3 regions of the Prescottella sp. R16 genome follow, and region 3 is predicted to be linked to each of the others. Evidence: riboswitches for the same ligand, from Rfam matches in the RefSeq annotation. Region 3 holds a riboswitch; each other region holds the start of a gene.
What was found. A riboswitch is a leader RNA that binds a small molecule or an ion and turns the genes downstream of it on or off. The one in region 3 is predicted to bind thiamine pyrophosphate.
Positions count from the first base shown of each region.

Region 1: linked by a shared signal. The riboswitch ahead of Q5696_RS07050 (TenA family protein) and the one ahead of thiO (glycine oxidase ThiO) in region 3 are both predicted to bind thiamine pyrophosphate.
Region 2: linked by a shared signal. The riboswitch ahead of Q5696_RS05680 (3-oxoacyl-ACP reductase) and the one ahead of thiO (glycine oxidase ThiO) in region 3 are both predicted to bind thiamine pyrophosphate.

Region 1 covers NZ_CP130943.1:1,484,555-1,492,641, forward strand. Annotated here, with positions in the region: gene Q5696_RS07025 (FAD-binding protein) at 1-1,001, shown strand, start outside; gene Q5696_RS07030 (chymotrypsin family serine protease) at 1,080-1,802, opposite strand; gene Q5696_RS07035 (ABC transporter ATP-binding protein) at 2,004-2,741, opposite strand; gene Q5696_RS07040 (ABC transporter permease) at 2,734-3,519, opposite strand; gene Q5696_RS07045 (ABC transporter substrate-binding protein) at 3,503-4,516, opposite strand; gene Q5696_RS07050 (TenA family protein) at 4,522-5,256, opposite strand; TPP riboswitch at 5,250-5,347, opposite strand; gene Q5696_RS07055 (carboxylesterase/lipase family protein) at 5,446-7,014, shown strand; gene Q5696_RS07060 (DUF2470 domain-containing protein) at 7,021-7,317, opposite strand; gene Q5696_RS07065 (MFS transporter) at 7,314-8,087, opposite strand, start outside.
Region 2 covers NZ_CP130943.1:1,197,122-1,205,208, reverse strand. Annotated here, with positions in the region: gene Q5696_RS05700 (aminotransferase class V-fold PLP-dependent enzyme) at 1-893, shown strand, start outside; gene Q5696_RS05695 (FAD-dependent oxidoreductase) at 995-2,470, shown strand; gene Q5696_RS05690 (50S ribosomal protein L25/general stress protein Ctc) at 2,678-3,262, shown strand; gene pth (aminoacyl-tRNA hydrolase) at 3,351-3,929, shown strand; TPP riboswitch at 4,055-4,147, shown strand; gene Q5696_RS05680 (3-oxoacyl-ACP reductase) at 4,200-4,964, shown strand; gene Q5696_RS05675 (LLM class flavin-dependent oxidoreductase) at 4,964-6,277, shown strand; gene Q5696_RS05670 (hypothetical protein) at 6,344-6,832, opposite strand; gene Q5696_RS05665 (Ltp family lipoprotein) at 6,927-7,271, opposite strand; gene Q5696_RS05660 (hypothetical protein) at 7,632-7,793, shown strand; gene Q5696_RS05655 (fatty acyl-AMP ligase) at 7,934-8,087, opposite strand, start outside.
Region 3 covers NZ_CP130943.1:3,824,748-3,832,834, forward strand. Annotated here, with positions in the region: gene Q5696_RS17965 (M20/M25/M40 family metallo-hydrolase) at 1-1,154, opposite strand, end outside; gene Q5696_RS17970 (ABC transporter permease) at 1,232-1,984, opposite strand; gene Q5696_RS17975 (ABC transporter ATP-binding protein) at 1,981-2,928, opposite strand; gene Q5696_RS17980 (pentapeptide repeat-containing protein) at 3,066-3,605, opposite strand; gene Q5696_RS17985 (thiazole synthase) at 3,715-4,464, opposite strand; gene thiS (sulfur carrier protein ThiS) at 4,466-4,690, opposite strand; gene thiO (glycine oxidase ThiO) at 4,687-5,766, opposite strand; TPP riboswitch at 5,755-5,879, opposite strand; gene thiE (thiamine phosphate synthase) at 5,906-6,592, shown strand; gene Q5696_RS18005 (hypothetical protein) at 6,601-7,032, opposite strand; gene Q5696_RS18010 (glycosyltransferase 87 family protein) at 7,060-8,087, opposite strand, start outside.

The DNA.
Region 1 (8,087 bases), 2.2 Mb from region 3:
TCCTCAAGGCCATCGGCAAGTACCCGAACGCGAAGCTGAACCTGAACACCCCGCTGGTCGAACTGGTCGTCGAGGACGGCGCCGTCGCCGGTGCCATCGTCGAGCGCGACGGCGAGCAGGTCGCGATCCGCGCCCGCAAGGGTGTCGTCCTGGCCACGGGTGGCTTCGAGGGCAACGACGAACTGCGCCAGAAGTACGGTGTCCCGGGCGTCGCCCGCGACACGATGGGTCCGTGGGGCAACATCGGCCAGGCGCACCAGGCCGGTATCGCCGTCGGCGCCGACACCGACCTCATGGATCAGGCCTGGTGGTCGCCCGGTCTGACACACCCGGACGGGCGTTCGGCGTTCGCGCTGTGCTTCACCGGCGGCATCTTCGTCAACCAGGACGGCAAGCGCTTCGTCAACGAGTACGCGCCCTACGACCGTCTCGGCCGCGACATCATCGCGGGCATGGAGGACGGCTCGGTCACGCTGCCGTACTGGATGATCTACGACGACCGCGCGGGCGAGCGTCCCCCGGTGGGGGCCTCGAACGTCTCGATGGTCGAGACCGAGAAGTACGTCGACGCCGGCCTGTGGCACACGGCCGACACGCTCGAGGAGTTGGCCGCGAAGATCGGTATCCCGGCCGACAACCTGCTCGCGACGGTCGAGCGTTTCAACGCGATGGCCGCGAACGACGTCGACGAGGACTTCGGTCGCGGCGACGAAGCCTACGATCGCGCCTTCACCGGTGGCGGCCCGGCGCTCATCCCGATCGAGCAGGGTCCGTTCCATGCGGCCGCCTTCGGCATCTCCGACCTCGGCACCAAGGGCGGCCTGCGCACCGACACCGCGGCGCGCGTCCTCGACACCTCGGGCAACCCGATCCAGGGCCTGTACGCGGCCGGTAACACGATGGCCGCCCCCAGCGGCTACGTCTACCCCGGTGGCGGCAACCCCATCGGCACCTCCATGCTGTTCAGCCACCTCGCCGTGATGGACATCGTCGGCAAGTAGGCCGTAACGCACCCACGCGCCCCGCTGCCGGTTTCCCGGCGGCGGGGCGCGTGGCGTTTCGGCTGTTCGCCCGGCGGATCAGTTGTCGGTCACGGTGAAGCCCTTGCCGATCGGATTCGGCTGGGCGGCGATGCCGGCGAGGACGGCGCCGATGTCGATGAATTCGAACGGGCCGCGGACCATGCCGACGAGTCGGTCGCCGTCGATGTAGGCGGGGCCTCCGCTGTCGCCGCCGTTCGCGGCGACAGCGGAGGCGATCCGGGTGGCGGCCTGCGCGAGGACCGGGCCGCACGTGACGCCCGTGCGGGCGCCGGCCTTGCACAGGGTGCCGTCGAGGGTGGGAGTGCCGATGCCGTCGATCCGCACGTCGGGGCCGGTCGCGGACAGGACGATGTCCGGACTCAGGGTGATCACGACGTAGTCGATGCGCGGGTCGCGGTAGGCGATCGTGCCGATCGGGGTGCCGGTCCCGGACGGGCCGAACCGGTAGACGGCCGCGCCGTCCGGATAGTCGGCGGCGCCGCCCGCGGCGGTGGAGACGCAGTGCCCCGCCGAGAGGGCGATCTTGTTGCCGAGGATGTCGGTGCCGACGGCGCCGAGTGTGCAGTAGTCCGGCACCGCGCCCGGGTTCGCCGGACCCGCATCGGGTTTCGCGGTCCAGGCGATGCCGTTCGAGACGGTCCCGGGGCTGGGGGGTGCTGCCGCCGCCGACCGGGTGATCGCCAGGGCGGGGGTGAGTGCCGCGACGGCGACGAGTGCCGTCGACAGGATTCGCTGGACGGACGACGACCGATTGCCCATCGGGGATACCTCGTTACTGCGTACTGACCGGCGCGGGAAACGTCGCCTTCCGACGACTGCGCCGCAACAAAAGGGTAACGGGGATGTATCGATCCGTCGAGGGGCGGCAACGGGTGGTTCCGGATCGAGAGAACCGACCGTTTCCTATTGTGACGCAAGAGGTTTCGTGCGACGTGCGTGGTCGACGAGTTCCGGTGCTCCCTAACTGTGCACCGGGGTCGTGCGCCGCAGGAGCGCGATCAACTCGCCCTCGATCGCCGCGAACTCGGGGGACGTGACGATCGACAGGTCCCGGGGCCGGGGCAGATCGACGACGACGTCGCGGCGCACGGTCGCCGGCCGGTCGGACAGCACGATCACGCGGTCGGACAGGAACACGGCCTCACGGACGTCGTGGGTGATCATCAGTACGGTCCACCGGTCCTGGAGCCACACGTCCTGCAGCCAGGTCTGCATCTCGGTACGGGTGAGGGAGTCGAGAGCGCCGAAGGGCTCGTCCAACAGCAGCACCGGGCGGTCCTGGACGACGGTGCGCAGCAGGGCCGCGCGTTGCCGCATACCACCGGACAGTTCGTGCGGGCGCGCGTCCTCGAAGCCGGCGAGCCCGAAGCGGGGGAACAGTGCCGCCGCCCGGGCCCGGGCCTGCTTGCGCGGGATCCGCTGCACCTCGAGGCCGAGGGTGGTGTTGTCGAGGATCGAACGCCACGGCAGCAGCAGATCCTTCTGCGGCATGTGGGCGCACGTCGGGGCGGTCGCGGTGCCGGTATCCGCCGTCTCGAGTCCGGCGACGACGGCGAACAGGGTGCTCTTGCCGCAGCCGCTCGGCCCGATCACCGACACGAATTCGCCGGGCCGGACGGTCAGGTCGATGCCGTCGAGCACGCGGCGCGGGCCGAACGACTTGGTGACGGACGACAGGGCGACGATCGGCTCAGTCATGGCGGTGTCCTCCGGAGGTGTGACGGATCCAGGGCGCCACGACCCGCTCGATCGCGAACGTGCACAGGTACAGCGCGACGCTGATCGCCGCGGTCACGAGCACGGCCGCCAGCACGAGGTCGGTGCGGAACGAGTTCTTCTGCACGCTCATGTAGATGCCGAGCCCGGCGGTGGCACCGACGTATTCGGCGAACACCGCGCCGACGACGGCGTACGTGATGCCGATGCGCAGCGCGGTGAAGAACCGGGGGAGTGCCGACGGCAGCCGCACCAACCGGAACTGCTGCCACCGGGACGCGCCCATGCTGCGCAGCAGTGCGCCGGCGTCCCGGTCGGTGGACGCGAAGCCCTCGATCAGCCCGATCGCCATCGGGAAGAACGTCACGAGTGCGATCACGAGGATCTTCGGCAGCACCCCGAAACCGAACCAGATGATCATCAGTGGTGCGATCGCGATGATCGGCAGTGTCTGCGAGACCACGAACAGCGGCACGAGGGCCCGCCGCAGCCACGGGGAGAAGTCGACGAGGATCGCGAGCGCCCAGGCCACCACGAGCGACACCGCGAACCCGAGCAGCGTCACCTGCAGCGTCGCCCACGCGTGGACGGCGATGTCGTCACGGTGCGACCAGCCCTGACCGAGCACCCGGGCCGGTGAGGGCAGCACCTGCGGGCGGATCCCGCTGACGCTCACATAGATCTGCCACGCGGCGACCAGCAGCGCCGCGACGACGGCCGCGGGGAGCAGTCGGCGCGCGGTGCTACGCGAGGTACTCATCGGTGAAGTACGTCGACCAGTCCGGTTCGACGGTCAGCGGCGCGCCGTCCGGGCCGGCGAGCAGGCCGTGTCGGAACAGGAATCCGGAGTAGCCGGCCCACTGGTCGAGCCTCTGGGTACCGACCCGTCCGTCCGCGTCCAGCATGTAGTCGGCGGCGAGCATCCGCTGGCTCTCGCGGACGAGGGCCTCGTCGGTGAAGACACCCGGGTTGGCGTCGATGAGGGCCTGCGCGCCGCGATCGGGATCGTCGGCGGCCGTCTGATAGCCCCGTTGCAGCGCCTGCACGAATGCGCGGGCCTGCTCGGGATGCTCGGCGAGCCACTTCTCGTTGCCGTTGACGACGATCGCGTATGCGTCCGGGAAACCGAAGTCGGTGTAGTGGAAGTAGCGCATCGGGGTGCCGCGGTGCTCGGCCTCGATGCCCTCCCACGCGAAGTACGACACCGTGAAGTCGGCCTGCCCGCCGTACACCGCCTCGTACGCCGACGTGCCGAGCACGACCGTGTCGAAATCGCCTGTGCCGCCGTCGTTCCGGATCACCTGACGCAGCGTCTCCCGCTCGCCCGGATCGCCGAACCCGGCGTAGGTCCTGCCGTCGAGATCCTTCGGGCTCGCGAGGTCGGCCCGATCGGCCTTGACGCCGATGCCAGTGGCCCAGTGCTGCATCGGCGCGAGCACCGACACGGTCTGCGCGCCGGCGGCCCGGGCGAACGTCGCCGAGTCCTGGAAGCTGATCCCGAACTCGGCGTTGCCGGCGTCGACGAGGGTGTCGGGGGCGGTGTTGTTGTACGGCAGCACCTGCACGTCCAGGCCGGCGTCCGCGAACCAGCCCTCCTGCAACGCCACGAACAGACCGGTGTGGTTGGTGTTCGGCGTCCAGTCCAGGGCGAACCGGATCGTGTCGTCGGACTCGCCCGACGCCGTGCACCCGGTGAGAACACCCACCGCCGCCACCACGATCGCCGACGTCGCCAGGGCGCGGCGCAGCCGCGACATCGCGCTCACGACGCGGGCCACGGCTGCGGGTGCAGCGCGGTGTCCCAGAACAGGAACTCGTAGCGGGCCGCGTTCACGAAGGCGCGGATCATCGCGTCGCGCTGCTCACCGGTGGCGGCGTCGGCGGCCGCGTCCACCAACCGTCGTGCGGTGTCGACGGATTCGTGGAATGCCGGGTCGTCGTACGTGGTGACCCACTGCGCGTACGGGTGCGACGGATCGGCAGCGAGCACGTCGTGTGCGCTCGCGGCGAGACGTCGTCCGACGACGGCGTAGATCCAGAAGCACGGCAGCACCGCGGCCGCCCCCACCGGGTACGGTTCGGTGGCCGCGGTCGCCGTCAGATACGACACGTATCCGAGGCAGGCCGATGAATGTTGCAGTGTCTCAGTGCTTTCCGGGAGAAGTCCGCCGGAGAGCAGGTTCTCGTGCAGCTCCGATTCGACGACGGCGGCCGTCGCCGCCGACGTCGCCCAGAACGCCGAGGTCTGCGGGTCCGGGGACTTGGCGGCGAGCAGCGCGAGCGCCTTCGCGTACTCGGCGAGATACAGCGAGTCCTGCTCGATGTAGGTGCGGAACACGTCGAGCGGCAGCGTGCCGTCACCGAGCCGCCGCAGGAACTCCATGTCGTCGATCTCGGCCCGCAGGGACGCAGTGCGCTCCCACAGCAGATCGGTGAAGCGTCCGCCGTCGGCGGATGCAGGGGTGGATACAGATATGTCGTGGACAGGCGTCGTCATCGCCGTGACATCCCTTCGTCAGCATTACCTGAGCAGGTTCTCCGGGTGTGATCTCAGCCCCGCTCTGTGCGGAGCACCCCGTGTCGGTGAACGAGCCGACCATAGCACCGCCGGATTGGTACGTTGGCAGACGGCAGCCCAGGGGGCCGGTGGGCACCCGGAAGGTCAGGAGGTCGGGCCGTGGAACCAGTGGACGTACTCGACGCCGGCCGCTCCGAGCGGCCCGGCACGGTCGTCGCCGACACGACGTACGGCCCGGTTCGCGGGCACGGTGACGGCGCCGTCGTCGCCTGGAAGGGCATCCCGTACGCCGCGCCTCCGGTCGGCGACCTGCGGTTCCGCAGCCCACGGCCGCCGGAGCCGTGGAGCGACGTCCTCGACTGCGCGGTGTTCGGGGCGATGGCGCCGCAGGGACACGACACGTCGGTACCGCTCGATCCGTCGATGCGGATCGACGAGGACTGCCTGACCGTCAACGTGTGGGCACCGCCCCCGGACGGTGAGCCGCGTCCGGTGATGGTGTGGATCCACGGCGGCGCGTACTGCCTGGGCTCGTCGGCGCAGGCCGTCTACGACGGTCGCCTGCTCGTCGAACGCGGCGACATCGTGCTCGTGACGTTCAACTACCGGCTCGGGGCACTGGGTTTCCTGGATCTGTCGTCGCTGTCGACGGCGAACCGGACATTCGAGTCGAATCTCGGGTTGCGGGACCAGATCGCGGTCCTGGAGTGGGTACGCGACAACATCGCGGCATTCGGCGGCGACCCGGGTGCGGTGACACTGTTCGGGGAGTCGTCGGGCGGCGGATCGATCACGACGCTGATGACGGTGCCGCGGGCCGAGGGCCTGTTCCATCGGGCCATCGTGCAGAGCCCGCCCGCGACGTCGGTGTACGGCGCCGAGCGGGCTGCGACCGTCGCCCGCCGCTATCTGGAACTGCTGGACCTGCCGGCCGAGGGGGCCGGGGACCTGATCGGTATGCCGGTCGACGACCTGGTGAAGGCTGGGGACCTGCTCGTCGACGAGATCCCCACCCGGGTGCCGGGCACGCTCGCGATGGCGCCCGTCGTGGATCGTGATCTGGTGCCGCACTACCCGGTGGCGGCATTCCAGAAGGGGCTCTCGCACCGGATTCCGCTCATCATCGGCTCCAACAAGGACGAGGCGTCGATCTTCAAGTTCATGCGCTCGCCGCTGCTGCCGGTCAGTTCGGAGGCCGTGCAGCAGATGTTCACGGGGCTGGCCGAGGACAACCCGGATCTGTCGCCGGAGCGGCTCGCCGAGATCGCCGCCGCCTACCCGGATGCGACGAAATCCCGTGGGGTACTGGCGCTGTCGCGGGACGCGGCGTTCCGGATGCCGGTGCTGTGGGTGGCCGACGCGCACAGCCGGCACTCCCCGACGTGGATGTACCGGTTCGACCACGCCACCCCGATGCTCAAGGCGGCGCGGGTCGGGGCGGGGCACGCCACCGAATTGCCCTACGTGTTCGGCAATTTCGGCACCCTCAACCCCGACCCGACGTTCTGGCTCGGTGGCCGCAAGAGCACACTCGAGGTGGCGGGACGCGTGCAGCGCCGCTGGCTCGCGTTCGCGCGGCACGCCGTTCCCGCAGCCCTCGACGGGTCCAAACACTGGCCCCCCTACACCGAGGGCACCCGGTCGACGCTGCTGATCGACAACCACGACAGCGTCGTCGTCGACCCCGACCACGACATGCGGATCGCGTGGGGGGACGAGGTGATGGGGTTCAGCTGAACTGGATCAGTGCCCGGTCGGCTCGATGCCCAGTTTCTCGTACGCGGCGGTGCACAGCGCGACCACCTCGACTCGGATCGACGGCCGGTCGGTGACCTCACCGATCCACGGCACCCGCACGGTCTTCTCGACGCCGTCGACGGTGACGGTCCACTCGCCGGCCGCGGTGTCGAGCCCCGTCATGCGGGCATCGGTGGCGGTCGGCTCCGCGAAAGCGCGGACGATGTGCAGGTTGTCGCCGGTGTGGTCGTCGTTCATGTGCTTGGTCACGGCGGCGACGACGGCGGCATCGAAGGTAGTCATGACGGTGAGCCTAACCTCACTGTCGGTGGCTTCCGGTCGGCGTCCAGTTCCCGCAGCACCGGCAGCGTGAAACACACGGCGGCAACGGCCACGACCGGCACGGCGAGGACGAAGAACGTGGTGCGGACACCGAGCTGATCGATGAGCGGTCCCGCGAGCAGGAATCCGAGTGGCCCCGCGGCATAGGCGGTGGAGGTCATCACGCCGACGACGCGTCCGCGCATGTGCTCCGGACTGCGGGTCTGCATGGCCCAGTTGGCGATCGGGCCGACGGGCCCGTACACGAGGCCGATCGCGACGGACAGTGCCAGCAGCACCCACAACGGAGGGAGGAATGCCATGCCGAGCATGGACAACCCCAGGCCGCTGACCGCGATCAGCATCAGGATGCGGCGCTGGAGAAAGGGCGCCAACGCGCCGTAGGCGAGGGCTCCGACCAGCCCGCCGACGCTCATCGCCATCAGCACCCAGCCCAGTTGGGCGGGTTCGTTGCGGTCGGTGAAGTACTTGGGGAACAGCACCGATTCGATCGGCAGGTACAGCGCGACGATTGCCATGTCGACGAGGGCGAGGGTGCGCAGCAGGCGGTCGTTCCACACGAACCGCAGGCCCTCGAGCGTGCCCGTCCACATCGATTTCGGCCGGGTCGCGTGGTCGGGGCGACCGGCATGTTCGAGGCGCAGGAACGCGATCGTCACGATCGACAGCACGAAGCAGACGGCGGTGACCCACAGCGTGCTCTCCGGGCCGACCAGCGCGATCAGCAGACC
Region 2 (8,087 bases), 1.9 Mb from region 3:
TGCCGTTCGCGCCGGGTGACCGCATCCTGGTCTCCCAGGTGGAGTACGCGAGCAACGCGATCACCGCACTACGACGCGCCCACGACACCGGTGCCGTCGTCGAGGTGGTGCCGAGCACCCCGGACGGTCGGATCGATCTGGGCGCGCTCGACGATCTGTTCGACGAACGGGTCCGGCTGGTGTCGCTGGTGCACGCCCCCACCAACGGCGGTCTGGTGAACCCGGTGCGCGAGGTGGTCGAGATCGCGCACCGGTACGGCGCACTCGTGCTGCTCGACGCGTGCCAGTCGGTGGGTCAGATCCCCGTCGACGTCACCGAACTGGGTGTCGACGCCCTGTCGGCGACGGGCCGCAAATGGCTACGTGGCCCGCGCGGCACCGGATTCCTCCATGTCCGGGACGAACTCGTGGCGCAACTCGAGCCGACGTCACTGGACCTGCACAGCGCCGAGTGGACCGGCCCCGGCACGTACCGCCCCGCATCCGACGCCACGCGCTTCGAGTTGTGGGAGTACGACGTCGCGGCCCGGCTCGGTCTCGGCGCTGCCGTCGACTACCTGCTGGACATCGGAATAGATGCTGCCGCAACGGCGATCGCCGACCGGGCCGGGAAGATCCGCCGCGGCCTCGACGCCGTTCCCGGCGTGACCGTCCGCGATCTGGGTACCGACCGCAGCGGCATCGTGACGTTCACCGTCGACGCCGCCGACCCGCACACTGTCCGAGATCTCCTGGCACGACAGCAGATCACCGTGACCGTCAGCGGACGGTCCTCGACGTTGCTCGACATGAGTGCCCGCGGCCTCGACTCCGTCGTCCGGGCGTCGCCGCACTACTTCGTCTCCGACGACGACCTCGACCGGTTCCTGACCGCCGTCGCCGGGATCCGCTGACGGCGTTCCCACTGTCCGGGAACTGCCTGCCGTTCACCCCCGCCGTCGTTCCATGATCTGGGTCACACGTTTGTTCGACTCAATCAGGAGAGGACGCCCACATGGCCACTGCCACCCCTATTTCCCCGATTTCCGCCGATCAGATCACCGAATGGACCTACGAGGCGGACGTCGTCGTCGCCGGCTTCGGCGTGGCCGGGGCGGCTGCCGCGGTCGGCGCAGCCCAGAACGGCGCCGACGTCCTGGTGCTCGAGCGCACCGGCGGCTGGGGCGGCGCCGCGGCGATGGCCGGCGGCTTCATCTACATGGGCGGCGGTACCCCACTGCAGAAGGCGTGCGGGTTCGAGGACACCGTCGACAACATGAAGGCTTTCATGAAGGCCGCGCTCGGCCCGGGCACCGACGAGGCGAAGATCGACGCCTACTGCGAGGGCAGTGTCGACCACTACCACTGGCTGGTCGACGAGTGCGGGGTTCCGTTCAAGGAGAGCTTCTGGGGCGAGCCTGGCTGGGAGCCGCCGGGCGACGACGGCCTGCAGTACACGGGTGGCGAGAATGCGGCCCCGTTCAACGCGACCATCCCGCCCGCACCGCGGGGCCACGTCCCGCAGATGCAGGACAAGCACGTCAGCTCCGAGAAGGGCGGCGGCTACATGCTCATGAAGCCGCTCGTGGATACAGCCAAGGCGTTGAACGTGCGCTCCGAGTACGACATGCGGGTGCAGACCCTGATCGTCGACGCGGACGGACGGGTCGTCGGCGTGCAGGCCAAGCAGTACGGCAAGGACGTCGCCGTCCGCGCCCGCAAGGGTGTCGTCCTCGCGACCGGCAGCTTCGCTTACAACAACCAGATGCTCGAGTCGTTCGCGCCGAAGATGGTCAACCGTCCGGCCGCCTCGATCGAAGAGCACGACGGCCGCTCCATCCGCATGGCGCAGGCCCTCGGCGCGGACCTCGCACACATGGACGCCGCCGAGGTCGCCTTCTTCTGCGATCCCCAGCTGTTCATCCGCGGCATCCTCGTCAACGGCCGCGGCCAGCGCTACATCAACGAGGACACCTACCCGGGCCGCGTCGGGCAGGCGACGCTGTACGAGAACCACAACGAGGCGTTCCTCGTGATCGACGAGGCGGCGTACGAGGAGGGCATGACCCGCCCGACGTCGAGCCCGCAGCTGCGTCACCAGCCCAAGTGGGTCGCCGAGACCGTCGAGGAACTCGAAGCCGAGATGGGGCTGCCCGCGGGTGCCCTGCAGGCCACCGTCGACGTCTACAACCGGCACGCCGAGAACGGCGAGGATCCGCTGTTCGGCAAGAAGACCGAGTGGGTCAAGCCGATCGGCTCCCCCGTCGCCGCGATCGACCTGCGCGGCATGACCGGCGGCTTCACCCTCGGCGGCCTGCGCACCAACACCGACTCCGAGGTGCTGCACGTCTCCGGTGAGCCGATCCCCGGCCTGTTCGCGGCCGGCCGCTGCACCTCCGGCGTCTGCGCCGGTGGCTACGCGTCGGGCACGTCCCTCGGGGACGGCAGCTTCTTCGGTCGTCGCGCCGGAATCGCCGCAGCCCGCGGCTGACCGGGGCCGGAGCTGACAGGGGCCGCGTCGTCCGGTAAGGTGTTTCGAGTTGTCTCGGCGAGGGAACTGCGCGCACCGCACAGTCACCGTGATCGACGCGGCCACGGCTTCGTAGAGCTTGCGCTCCGGTCGTTCGTGTCCGTCCGCCCTCGCCGCGACGAACGACTGTTCAACGAAGATCTCACGCGAGTTGTAGGAGCCGTTTTCATGTCCGACGAGAATCGTCTCGTAGCGTCCGTCCGCACCGAGTTCGGTAAGGGTGCCGCCCGTCGCGCCCGCCGTGACGGTCAGGTTCCCGCCGTGCTGTACGGCCACGGCACCGACCCGCAGCACCTGAACCTCCCGGCCCGGGAGTTCGCCGCGATCCTGCGTGCACACGGCACCAACGCCGTCCTCACCCTCGATGTCGACGGCACGGAGCAGCTGGCGCTGACCAAGTCGGTCGTCGTCCACCCGATCCGCCGCCACATCGAGCACTCCGACCTGCTGATCGTCAAGAAGGGCGAGAAGGTCTCGGTCGAGGTCCCGATCGTCATCACCGGTCTCCTCGCCCCCGGCGGCCTCCTCAACGAGGAGATCTCGACCGTCAAGCTCGAGGTCGAGGCCCTGCACATCCCCGACTCGATCGAGATCTCGGTCGAGGGCGCCGAGGTCGGCGCACAGTTCCTGGCCGGCGGCCTGACGCTGCCCCAGGGTGCCACCCTCGCCGACGACGCGGATCTGCTGCTCGTGAACGTCGTCGCCGCACAGGCTGCCGAGCCGGCCGCCGAAGAGGCCGAGGCCGAGGCCTGATCGCCTTCCCCCGCTTCACGCACAGCGGCGTGCCGAGCCCCGTTCGGGCTCGGCACGCCGCTGTCGTTCGGAAAGGACACCTGCAGCTGTGAGTGACGAGACCGGTACCGCGATCGTCGTCGGACTGGGCAATCCCGGACCCCAGTACGAGAAGACCCGACACAACATCGGCTTCATGGTCGCCGACGTTCTCGCGGGACGGGTCGGCGGCAAGTTCAGCGCCCACAAGCGCAGCGGCGCCGAGATCGTCCAGACCCGGCTCGCCGGCCGCCAGGTGATCCTCGCCAAACCGCGCACCTACATGAACCTGTCCGGCGGCCCCGTCGCCGGGCTTGCCCGCTTCTTCTCCGTGAAACCCGACTCCATCGTCGTCGTCCACGACGAACTGGACCTCGACTTCGGCACCGTCCGGCTCAAGCAGGGCGGCGGTGAAGGCGGCCACAACGGGTTGCGTTCGATCAGCAAATCCCTTGCCACCAAGGACTATCTGCGGACCCGCGTCGGCATCGGCCGGCCCCCCGGCCGCCAAGATCCCGCCGACTACGTCCTCAAACCGTTCTCCAGTGTCGAACGCAAGGAACTCGACCTCGTCTGCGAAGAAGCCGCCGACGCCGTCGAACTCGTCCTCCAGCTCGGCCTGGAAGCGGCACAGAACCGGCTGCACTGAGGCTGTCGCACACATACCGTGTTCCCCACTCCCCGGAATCCCCGCCACCTCGACATGCGCGAACTCGCCCCGAGGGGCCGGAACCGGCGGTGGCAAACAAGATCAGAACAGGTAACCTGACCCCAGGACTCGACACGGGGTGCCGTTCATCGGCTGAGAGAACACCCGTCGAACCTGATCTCGATCATACGAGCGAAGGGATGCCGAGCCGTCGACGGTTCGGTGCCGTCGAGGTCACGCAACCCTTCCCTATCCTGGGGAAGGAACACCATGCACATCAACGAACACCTGGTCCTCGTCACCGGAGCCGGCCGGGGCCTGGGCCGCCACATCGTCGAAGCGTTCGCCGACGAAGGCGCTGCCGTCGTCGTCAACTACCGTTCGAGCGCGGACAACGCCCGTGAAATCGCTGCGACGATCGGCGCGGACCGTGCCGTCGCGATCGCTGCGGACGTCACGGATCGCGCACAGGTCGACGCCATGTTCGCAACCGCTCGTGAGTATTTCGGGCGTCCGGTGACCACCGTGGTCAACAATGCGCTGCCGGATTTCCTGTTCAACGGGGATGCGCGGGAGAAGGCCGACAGGATCGGTGGAGAGGCGTTCACCGCCCAGTTCGACGGCATCGTCAAGGGTGCCGTGAACACGATCCAGGCCGCCGTCCCGGGCATGCGTGAAGCCTCGGGCGGATCTGTGATCAACATCGGCACCAATCTGTTTCAGCATCCGGTGGTGCCCTACCACGACTACACGGCCGCGAAGGCCGCGCTGCTGTCGTTGACACGCACCTTCGCCGCGGATCTCGGACCCGACGGCATCCGCGTCAACATGGTGTCGGGCGGGCTGCTGCGCACCACGGACGCATCGGCCGCCACCCCGGAAGCGGTGTTCGATCTGATCGCGTCGTCGACGCCGCTGCGCAAGGTGACCACGCCCGCCGACATCGCGGCCGCGGTCCTGTTCTTCGCCTCCGACTGGGCCCGGGCGGTCACGGGACAGAACCTGGTGGTCGACGGCGGCCTGGTGATGAACTGATGGCCGAGCAGCGCACCCTGCACCTCAACGCGTTCCTCTACGGTGTCGGGCATCATTCGGCGGCGTGGCGGCACCCGGATTCGTGCGCCGAACGGATCGGCGACATCTCCTTCTTCGAAGAGCTGGCCCGCACGGCGGAGCGGGGACACCTGGACGCGGTGTTCTTCGCCGACGGTCACAGCGTCGACCCGGAGTACACGGCCGGCACCACCTGGTTCCTCGAACCGTTGACCGCGCTGGCGGCGATGGCCCGAGCCACCGAGCGGATCGGCCTCGTGACCACGGTGTCGTCGAGTTTCTACACCCCGTTCCATGCGGCCCGACTACTCGCATCGCTCGATCACATCAGTTCCGGGCGGGCCGGGGCGAACATTGTGACGTCGATGTTCGACACCGAGGCACGCAATCACGGTTTCGACCGGCTACCGGACCACGAGGAGCGTTATTCTCGCGCCGAGGAGTTCATCGACGTCCTACTGGCACTGTGGGATTCGTGGGGCGAGGACGCGCTGGTGATCGACCGGTCGTCGGGCCGCTATCTCGATGCCGGCGACATCTCCCGGGTCGACCACCGTGGCCGGTTCTTCCGCGTGGACGGGCCGTTGACGGTGCCGCGGTGCGTGCAGGGCCGGCCGGTGTTGTTCCAGGCGGGGGCCTCCGATGCCGGGCGCACGCTCGCAGCACGGCATGCCGAGGCCGTCTATTCGGTGGCGTGGGATCTGCCTGCCGCAGTGGAGTACGCATCCGATGTGCGGGCCAGGATCGCTGCTGCGGGACGTGATCCTCGGACCGTGGCGATCCTGCCGGGCTTGGTGACCTACGTCGGCCGCACCGAGGAGGAGGCGCTGGCGAAGAAAGCGGAACTGGACGCCCTCCTCGACGTGGATGCGGCGATCGCGCAGCTGGGAGTGTTCACCGGCCAAGACTACACCGGGCACGATCTCGATGCGGCAGTGGCGGACCTGCCTCCCGTCGAGGAGTTCACGGGCCCGCAGGGCCGCTACTCGACGGTGCAGCGGATCATCTCCAGTAGGCGTCCGACCCTGCGGGAACTGTTGGGCTATCTTGCGGCGGGCGGCGGCCACGCCACGATGATCGGGACGCCGGAGACGATCGCCGACCGGATCGAGGAATGGTTTCGGTCGGGGGCGTGCGACGGCTTCAATCTGATGTGCCCCACCTACCCGGCGTCCCTCGACGATTTCGTCGACCTGGTGGTTCCGGAACTGCAGCGCCGCAACCTTTTCCGCTCCGAATACCCTGGCACGACACTCCGGGACAGCCTGGGCTCGGGTAGGCCGACCGTCCGGTGACCCGGAGACTGCTCGTAGCAGCCTCCGCTACGAGCAGTCTCCGGGTTCGCCGTTGCGGCAGTCCCGCTACGGGGTCGGCATCAGCTCCTGCGGGGTGACGCTGTCCGGTTCCGGATCGGAGACAGGTGCGGGCGTGGCGGGTTTCGAGGACGGTGTGGTGCTCGAGCTGCTGTCGAGGCCGTCACCGATGTCACCGATGATGCCGACGAGGACGAGCAGTGCCGCGACGGCCGAAGCGATCACGACACCCTTGCGGATCGGCTTCCTCGGCGCCGGTTCGGGTGGCGGGGCGAACGCGGCCGCGGTGTCACCGGCGAGGAACGCTTCGTGCCCGGCCTGGGCGCGGGCGGCAAGGGCAGCGGCATCGGCTTCGGTGCGGGCACGGCGGTCACGGATCGGGCGGCCGACAGCGAGATACCAGAGACCGGCCGCGAACAGCAGGGAGATCACGGCCGAGCCGACGTCGAGAAGAATGAGGTCGACGATCGCAATCCACGTACACACGGCGGCGAAGAAGCCGGCGACGACGCGGAGATAGGGGCGGACAGTGTTCATGGCCTTCCCGATCCAACTGGGCGGAGGCCCGGTGGCCTCCTGGTCCAGGTGATTGTGGCAGTGAAGTCCGACACCCCTCGGACGCCCCGTCGTGTCAGTAGGCTGCGTTGACCCCGTACTGGGCCTGCGCGCTGGTGAAGCCGTCGTACTGCAACTGCTCGATCAGCCCCCTCTGGGAGAACGGCATCGTCCCGAGGTACTGCCGGGCACTCAGCGTTGCCTGCTCGTTCCAGTCCACAATCCAGCTGTCCACTCCGTATGTCGCCTCTGCGGTGGAGAAGCCGTCGTACTCGAGTTGCCCGATCAACCCGCTTCGGGAGAACGCCGCCGATTCCAAGTACTGCTGGGCGGACCAGACCGCGTTCCGCTGACCGGAGCTGAGCTGCGGATCGGCAGCCATGGGTGCCATCGGAGTTGCGCTCCACTTGTTCTCGTTCATCGGGTATTTCCTCTGTTCAGGGGTGAGCCGCGCATGAACAAATGTGCGACACCGAGGGCGGGATACGAAGAATGTACTGCATTGATCCGACAAATCCAGTGCAACAACAAGTTCCGATATCGGACCTATTTTCCGGGCCCTGTCACGTAACGGGCCCATGGACGATCAGCCCGTGCCGAGTAGCTGCCGGGGCTGTCGATGAGCCGGGATCGTGTTGTCGGAACTCGCAGACTCGCTCAAAGAGGTGCTGCATCAACGCAGAACCATCGGTGACGACGCCGGCATCGCCCCGGCACCACAACCTTGCGGCATCCGTCCGTCATGCTGGCGGATCAGTTGTCGAATGGAGAGAATCACCTCATGACCTTGATCAGTGCGCTCCTACTGGTCGTCGGCACGATCGGAGCCCTCGGCTCCATCGTGTTCGGAGCAGCACTCGTCGGTCAGTGGACGATGGCCCTCACCGTGATATTCGTGGCGATCGCAGCGACGGGCGCACTCCTCATCAAGCCCCGACGCTGACCTCGATGCGAAGCACAGACAGCTCTGACCCGTTGACAGCGAACACCGGGACCCCCGTGTCATTCCCTGCGCCGATGCGCCCCCTGCGGCTCGGCCCGGTCAAGATGACACAACAGGGCGGTCGCGGCAAAGACCCCGATTCACAGCAGTGTGATCGAACTCGACCGCCGTAGTTTCCCCGACGAGGTCTTGGGGATGGCGCCGGGTCCGAGGACGGCGACGGTGCGGGGGCGGACGCCGACGTCGGAGACGATGGCGCGGGCCACGTCGCGTTCGATGCGGCGCACCTCGTCG
Region 3 (8,087 bases):
GTGCCGTCCGGGGAGATGCCGGACTGCAGCAGGATCGCCTCGAACGCGCGCTCGATACCCGCCGACCCGTCGGGGCCCGGTCCCTCCCCCACCGCATCGGAATCGTCGCCGTCGTACACGAAGTAGCCGGCGTTGTGGGAGCCGACCATGTCGAAGTTCAGATACAGCGCGATGTCGGCGCGGGCCGCGTCGTCCAGACCCGCCACGTACGCCTCGGAGCCGACGAGCCCCACCTCCTCGGCACCCCAGAACGCGAACCGCACCGCGTTCGTGGCCTCCGGCGACACCCCGAGCGCCCGCGCCGACGCGAGCAGCGCCGCCACCCCGGAACCGTTGTCGTCGACGCCGGGCCCGTCCGGCACCGAATCCAGGTGGGCGCCCGCCATCACGACGTTGCCGTCGTCCCCGGTCCGGGTCTGCGCGATCACGTTGCGGGACACCGCCGATTCCGTCGTGGTGTCCAGAACGAGGGTGACGTCGACGGTGTCCGGTGCACCGCGCAGTGCCGCGCCGTCGGTCTTCGTGACGGCGGCGGACGGGATACGGGCGTCGTCGCGTCCGCCGAGAGTGCCGCCGATGAGGTCCTCGTCGACGTTGTCGGCGACGAGGATCGCCGCCGCCCCGCGATCCGCGGCCACCTGCTGTTTCCGTGTGAACGGGCAGCCGCCACGGTCGGCGAGTACGACGGCACCGGCCACGTCGAGGCCGTCGTAGCCGCCCGCGTCGCAGCCGGACGCCTCCCCCGGCGGCACCGGCACCAGCCGCGCGGTCAGGCCGCCCGGCGGGGTGGACGGCGAGTACCCGAGTGCCGTCACCGGCACGTCGCGGCCGGCCACCCGCAACTGCTCGGTGTGCACGGTGAACGTGTCGACCGTGAACTCCGGTGTGTCCACATCGAATCCGGCGTCCTCGAGCTGCCCGACGACATAGTCGACGCTCGCGTCGTAGCCGGGTGTCCCGACGGCCCGGTTGCCGTCGTGCTCGTCCGCGATGCGCTGCAACTGCTCCAGATCACCGAACGCCGCGCCGAGGTCGACGGCCGCGGCCAGGCCGGGCCCGTCCACGGGCGCGTCGACGCCGTCGGGGTCGCTGCACCCGGTCACCAGCCCGGTCACCAGCAGCAACCCGAGGATGCCTGCCGCCACGGTGCGCATGCCGCGACGGTACCGGACGACGAAGCGCCCGACCGGAAATCGATTCCGGCCGGGCGCTTCGTGGCTCAGTCGTGTCCTCAGGCGTCGCGCTTGTTCACGACGACGAGGGACGCACCGAAGACGATCGCGACGAACACCGCGAAGTAGAGCAGCCCGCCCCACGGCCCCCAGTGGAAGCTGCCGTTCCCGCTGCCGCTGAGGAAGTGGGACGCATTGTTGAACGGCCCGAACTCGACGAAGTAGTGGCCCACCTTGGGGATGAGGGTGCCCATGCTCTCGAGGACGAGCGGCCACAACAGCAGCAGCGCGATGGCGCCGGCCGACTGGCGCAGCAGCGTACCGACCCCGACCGCGAGGACCGCCAGGAGCGCGTAGTAGATCGGGATGCCGAACAGTTCGCGGAGGCTGTCGCCGTCCGACAGCGACAGCGACAGGCCGGACATGGCCTGCGCGACCAGGAACGACAGCAACGCGATGACGAGGCCGAGCACCGCGGCGACGACGGCGAGCAGCAGGGCCTTGCCGCCGATGACGCGGGTGCGGTCGGGGATCGCCTGGAACGTGGTGCGGATGACCCCGAACCGGTATTCGGTGGTGACGGCCAGCGCCGCCATGATCATGATCAGCATCGACCCGAACTGGGCGGCACCGAGTTGGGTGAAGGCGACCGAGAACTCGCCCATCGAGTCGTCGCCGTCCCGCAGCATCGCCTTGAACGCGACACCCATGATCGCCGCGAAGCCGACACTGACGGCTACCGCGATGAGGCTGCACCAGATCGGCGACTTGGTGGATGTGAGCTTGATGCGCTCGGCATTCAACACGCTCATCGGAGCGCACCTCCCTGGGTCTGCGGAACAGTCTGCGCGTGGTACTGGACGTCGTCGCCGGTGAGCTTCATGAAGGCCTCCTCGAGCGAACCGCGCTGCGACGACAGTTCGTGCAGCACGATGCCGTTGGCGCCGGCGAGTGTGCCGACGTCCTCGGTGCGCGCCCCGGACACCAGCAGCGCCGGCTGGTGGTCGGTACCCGCATCGACCCGGACCGTGAGACCCTGCCCGGCGAGAAGCCCCTGCAGTGCCTCGAGTTGCGGGCTGCGCACCCGCACCGACGATTCGGAGGCCCGCTCGACGAAGTCCCGGACGCTGGTGTCCGCGATGAGGCGGCCACGGCCGATCACGACGAGATGTTCTGCGGTGAGCGACATCTCGGACAGCAGATGGCTCGATACGAGGACGGTGCGCCCCTCCGCGGCGAGGCTCTGCATGAACGTGCGGATCCACACGATGCCCTCGGGGTCGAGACCGTTGACGGGCTCGTCGAACAGCAGCACCTTCGGGTCGCCGAGCAGCGCACCGGCCAGACCGAGTCGCTGCGACATGCCGAGCGAGAATCCGCCGGCCTTCTTTCCGGCCACCTCGGTGAGCCCGACCAGACGCAGCACCTCGTCGACCCGTGACTTGGGCAGCGAGTTCGCGGCGGCCATCCACTGCAGGTGCGCCTTCGCCGACCGGTTGGGGTGCACCCACTTGGCGTCGAGCAGCGCGCCCACAGTGCGCAACGGCTGCTTCAACCGGTGGTAGGGCACACCCCCGATCGTTGCGGTACCCGACGTCGGCGCGTCGAGACCGAGGATCATCCGCATGGTCGTCGATTTGCCGGCACCGTTCGGGCCGAGGAAGCCGGTGACGATACCCGGCTTCACGGAGAACGTGAGATCGTCCACCGCTTTCGTCGACCCGTAGGTCTTCGTCAGTCCCCTCACTTCAATCATGGGGACCACTCTGCCCGAAACATCCCCTCCCGCGCATCGGACCACGGTCGATTCCAGGGTCATCCCCGAGGATGACCCGACCCTGACCCCGACCCCGAGACTCCTCGGGGTCGGGGCGGTCCCGGACCCGGGACGGGTCAGACGCGGATCATGCCGTCCGGCATCGTCACATCGGTGAGGTCGGCGCCGGAGACGTCGGCGGTCTCGAGCACCGCGCCGGTCAGATCGGCGTGCGCGAGGTACGCCCCCGAAAGTCTGGCCCCGGTGAGATCGGCGTCCTCGAGATGCACCCCGGTCATGTACGCCCCGGACAGGTCGGCGCCCGCCAGGTTGGCGCGCGCCATGTACGTCGACGTCAGGAACGACAGCGTCAGGACCGCGCCGGTGAGGATCGCATTGGTCAGGTACGCGTTGGTGAAGTCGGCGTCCGCGGCGACCGCCCCGGTGAGGTTGGCACCCGTCAGGTTCGCACCGCCGAGTTCCGCGGACCGCAGGTCCGCCCCCGACAGATCGATGCCCGCCATGTTGGCGCCCGTCAGGTTCGCACCGGCGAGATCCGCACCGGACAGGTTCAGCCCGTGCAGATCCGGTGCGTCGGGCAATTCGTCCCGCCGGGCGTTCCACGCCACGACATCCGAGCGCAGCAGGTCGAGGAGATCGGTACTCAACGTCGTCATGGCAGGCCCTCCCGGCACTGGAACCAACGGAGCAGACGCTTCCGAGCCTAACCCGAAAACCGCGAAACCGCGCCGACCCTGCGAGTTCGGCGCGGTTTCGCGGGTCGGCTCACATCGGGGACGACGCCTGCGCCCAGAACCGCTTGGGGATGCGTCCGGCCCGGCGGGCCTCGTGGCCGGCGACGACGGCGGAGCGCATCGCCGACGCCATGAGCGCCGGATCCTTCGCCCGGGTGACGGCGGTCGCGAGCAGGACCGCGTCGCACCCGAGTTCCATCGCCAGGGTGGCGTCGCTCGCGGTGCCGATCCCGGCGTCGAGGATCACCGGGACGTTCGCGGCCTCGACGATCATCTCGATGTGGTGCGGGTTGGAGATGCCCAGGCCGGTGCCGATCGGCGAGCCGAGCGGCATGACGGCGGCGCAGCCGACGTCCTCGAGGCGCTTCGCGAGGACGGGGTCGTCGGTGGTGTAGGGCAGCACGACGAACCCGTCGTCCACCAACTGTTCTGCGGCGCTGACCAGTTCGATGGCGTCGGGCAGCAGGGTGCGCTCGTCGGCGATGACCTCGAGTTTCACCCAGTCGGTTTCGAGGGCCTCGCGGCCGAGTTGCGCGGTGAGCACGGCCTCGGCGGCGCCGCGGCAGCCCGCGGTGTTGGGCAGCGGTGCGATGTCGAGGCGGCGCAGCAGGTCGATCACGCCGGTACCACCGGCCGCGTCGATGCGGCGCATCGCGACGGTGGTCAGTTCGGTACCGGACGCGACGAGCGCTTCCTCGAGGACCGCGAGGTTCGCGGCGCCACCGGTGCCCATGATCAGTCGGGAGCCGAACACCCGTCCGGCGATCGTCAACTTGTCCATGTCAGCCACCCTGCACCGCCGTGAGGATCTCGATTTCCCAACCGCGGCCGACGTTCTCGTTCCAGCGTCCACGCGGGAACACCGCCCCGTCGACGGCGACGGCGATACCGCGCTGCGGCAGGTCCAGTTTCTCCAGCAGATCCGTCACGGTCAGCGGACCGTCGAATTCCCGGTCCTCGCCGTTGACGGTGATCCCGATCAGCTCACTCATTCCAACCTCGCTCATGCCATCATCACACGTGAAAAACGTTCGGGGGAAGCAGCTTCCGCCTCCTGCAGAGGCGCGCCGTCCAGGATCGCGACCACCGCGTCGGCGGTCAGCGGTGTCATGAGGACACCGTTGCGGCCGTGCCCGGTCGCGAGGACCACCCGATCGGACGCCCGGCCGACGATCGGCAGGTTGTCCGGGCTCATCGGCCGCAGACCGGCTTTCGCCTCGTACAGCTCGTACTCACCGATCGCGGGCATCAGCGCCTCGGCGTCGGCGATGAGGTCGCGCACCCCGGCGACCGTGACCTGGGTGTCGTAGCCGTGTTCGTATTGTGTTGCGCCGACGACGATTCCGTCGGCCCGTGGCACGAGGTACGACGGCCGCCCGTGCACAGTACCGCGGATGGTGCGGCTCGGTGCGGGGGTGACGCCGGGGCGGGCACGCAGCCGCAGGATCTCCCCCTTGACGGGGCGCACCGGTAGTCCCGGCCACAGCTGCGCGGCGTGCGATCCGGCGGCGAGTACCACCTGGTCGGTGGTGAGCTCGTCGAGGTCGGTGACCGAACGTTCGACCAGTTCGACGCCCGCTTCGACGGCCGCGGTCCGCAGCGCCTGCACGAGCAGCCGGTTGTCGACGGCCTGTTCGGTGGGGGCGTGCAGCGCCAGCCGGATGCCCCGTCCCAGCGACGGTTCGAGTTCCCGGATCTGCGCCCGGTTCAGCACCGCCAGCTCGTGGCCCTGCGCAGCCGCGAATTCGGCGATCGTGTGCAGGTCGGCGGCGTCGGCGGCGTCGAGTGCGACGGTCAGCGAATCGTCGGACGTGAACAGCCGTACGCCGGCGATGCGTTCGAGTTCGCCGCCGAAGTCGGGCCACCGCTGCAGCGACGCCGCCCCGAACGCGAGCGCGGCCTCCTCACCGGGCCAGCCCTCGGACAGGGGGGCGAGCATGCCGCCGGCCACCCACGACGCGCCCGAACCGATTGCGGGGTCGTACAGGGTCACCGTCCACCCACGGCCCGCAGCCCGCCACGCGACGGACAGGCCGACGACACCGCCGCCGACGACGGAAAGGGTTCGAGTCACTGTTTCCACCTCACTCCCTGCGCCGGCATGATCCGGATCAGGTATGACGGTCGGGACCGGCAGGTCCCCTCTCAGCCCCGCGCACCGATATCTGCGCTCCTGGGACTCCCGTGTTGATTCGTCCGCGGTAAAGACTACCGTTCGACGTGTGGAAGCCTCCGACACACACTTCACCCCGCGGGAACGCCTCTCCGGCGCTCGCCTGTACCTGTGCACCGATGCCCGCCGCGACACCGGCGACCTGGCGCAGTTCGTCGACGCCGCCCTCGCCGGCGGTGTCGACATCGTCCAGCTCCGGGACAAGGGGTCGGCGGGCGAACGCGAGTTCGGCCCGCTCGACGTGAAGGAAGAGCTGGCGGCGCTCGCGGTGATCGGGGCGGCGACCCGTCGGCACGGTGCGCTGCTCGCGGTCAACGACCGCGCCGACATCGCGCTCGCGGCGGGCGCCGACGTCCTGCATCTGGGGCAGAACGATCTGCCGGTGCACTATGCGCGGCGAATCGTCGGCCCCGACGTGGTGATCGGCCGGTCCACCAACAATCGGGCGCAGGCGAGCCTGGCGGCGATCGAGGACGACGTCGACTACTTCTGCACCGGCCCGGTGTGGGCGACGCCCACCAAGCCGGGGCGGACGGCGTCGGGCCTGGACCTGGTGCGCAGCACCGCCGACGCGGAGCCGACCCGGCCGTGGTTCGCAATCGGCGGCGTCGACGAGGAGCGGCTGCCGGAGGTACTGGCGGCGGGCGCGTCCCGCATCGTCGTGGTGCGGGCGATCACCGCCGCGGACGATCCGGAGGCCGCCGCGCGGGCGCTGTCGGACGCCCTGCGCGGCTGACCTTCGGGTCAGCAGTCTCCGGTGATGCCCTTGTCGACGGCCTTCTCGATGAGGTCGCGGCTCTCGGCGGGCATGTCCTCCCACGTCGCGGTGGAGGGGTCGAGGGTCGGCTGGCCGACGGCCTCGGCCTGCTGGTTGTAGGCGGCCACCCACACGCCCGAGTTGGACTTGAGTTCGCCGAGGAACTCGTCGCCCTTCGCGGCCCGGTCGAAGGACTCGCCCGCGGTCTCCGCCTGCTGCTCCGACACGTCGAGGTAGGTCAGGACCTGCGTGCACATGGCCGAGACGGCGGTGTCGAGGAGGTCGTCGCCGGTCGATTCGGCGGCGGCGGGCCGGTCGGCGGACGTGGTGGCGGGGTCGGCGGCCTCCTCGCTGTTGCTGCATCCGGTGAGGACGAGCACGGCGGCGGGGACGACGGCGATCAGGTGGCGCATCTTCATGCCGGACATGGTGACAGGCCGTCCGAGTCAGGCGTCCGACGGGTACCTACCGACCGGTGTTCTCCCCCGGAAGGCGATCGCGGCGGTCCCGATCAGGATCGCGACGTAGAGCAGCGGGTAGACGTTGACGAAGATCTTGGTGAACGTCCACCACGGGGGGTACAGGAACAGGCCCACCACGACGACGTGCTCGTCCCACCGGTAGGGCCAGGCTCCGGCGGCGAGGTAGACGACGAGCGCCGCCGCCCACCAGCGGGGATTGTTCGCGGCGCGGTGCACGATCCACACCAGCAGCGGTACCAGCCACACCCAGTGGTGGCTCCACGAGAACGGTGACACGGCGGCCGCGGTGAGGCCGGCGAGAGTCACCGCGAGGAGTCGTTCCCCGCGGGCGTGCAGCCGCACCACGATCCACATGCTGACGGCGACGACGACGGCCGAGCACACCAGCCACAGCAGCACGGGGGCGTCCCGGCCCAGCACGTGGGCGATGGCTCCGCGGATCGACTGGTTCGACGGGTGCGTGTCCGGGGCGATGCGGGTGGATTCGAAGAACGTCTTCGTCCAGTACTGGCGGGAATCGTCCGGCAGCAGCAGCCAGCTCACCCCGACCGTCGCCGCGATCGTGACGACGGCGACGGCGGCGGCCCGCCATCGACGCAGGACGAGGTAGTAGAGGACGAAGTAGGCGGGCGTCAGTTTGATGCCGGCGGCGATACCGATTCCGACGCCCTTGAGCCGGCTGTGGTCGCCGCGGGAGACGTCCCACAGCACGAGCGCCAACAGCACCAGGTTGATCTGCCCGTAGAACAGGGTGGTGCGGACGGGTTCGAGGAACGTGCACGCGAGTGCCAGCAGCCCGGAGGTGGCCACCGTCGCCCCGGTGACCCGTTCACCGAGCATCCGCCGGCACGCCACCACGATCACGGCCAGCAGCGCCAGGTTCGCGGCCATCCAGATGTACTTGTCCGAGTCGAGGGGCAGCAACCCGAACGGCAGGAACACCAGCGTCGAGAACGGGGTGTACGTGTAGAGCAGGCCGTAGACGACGGGCT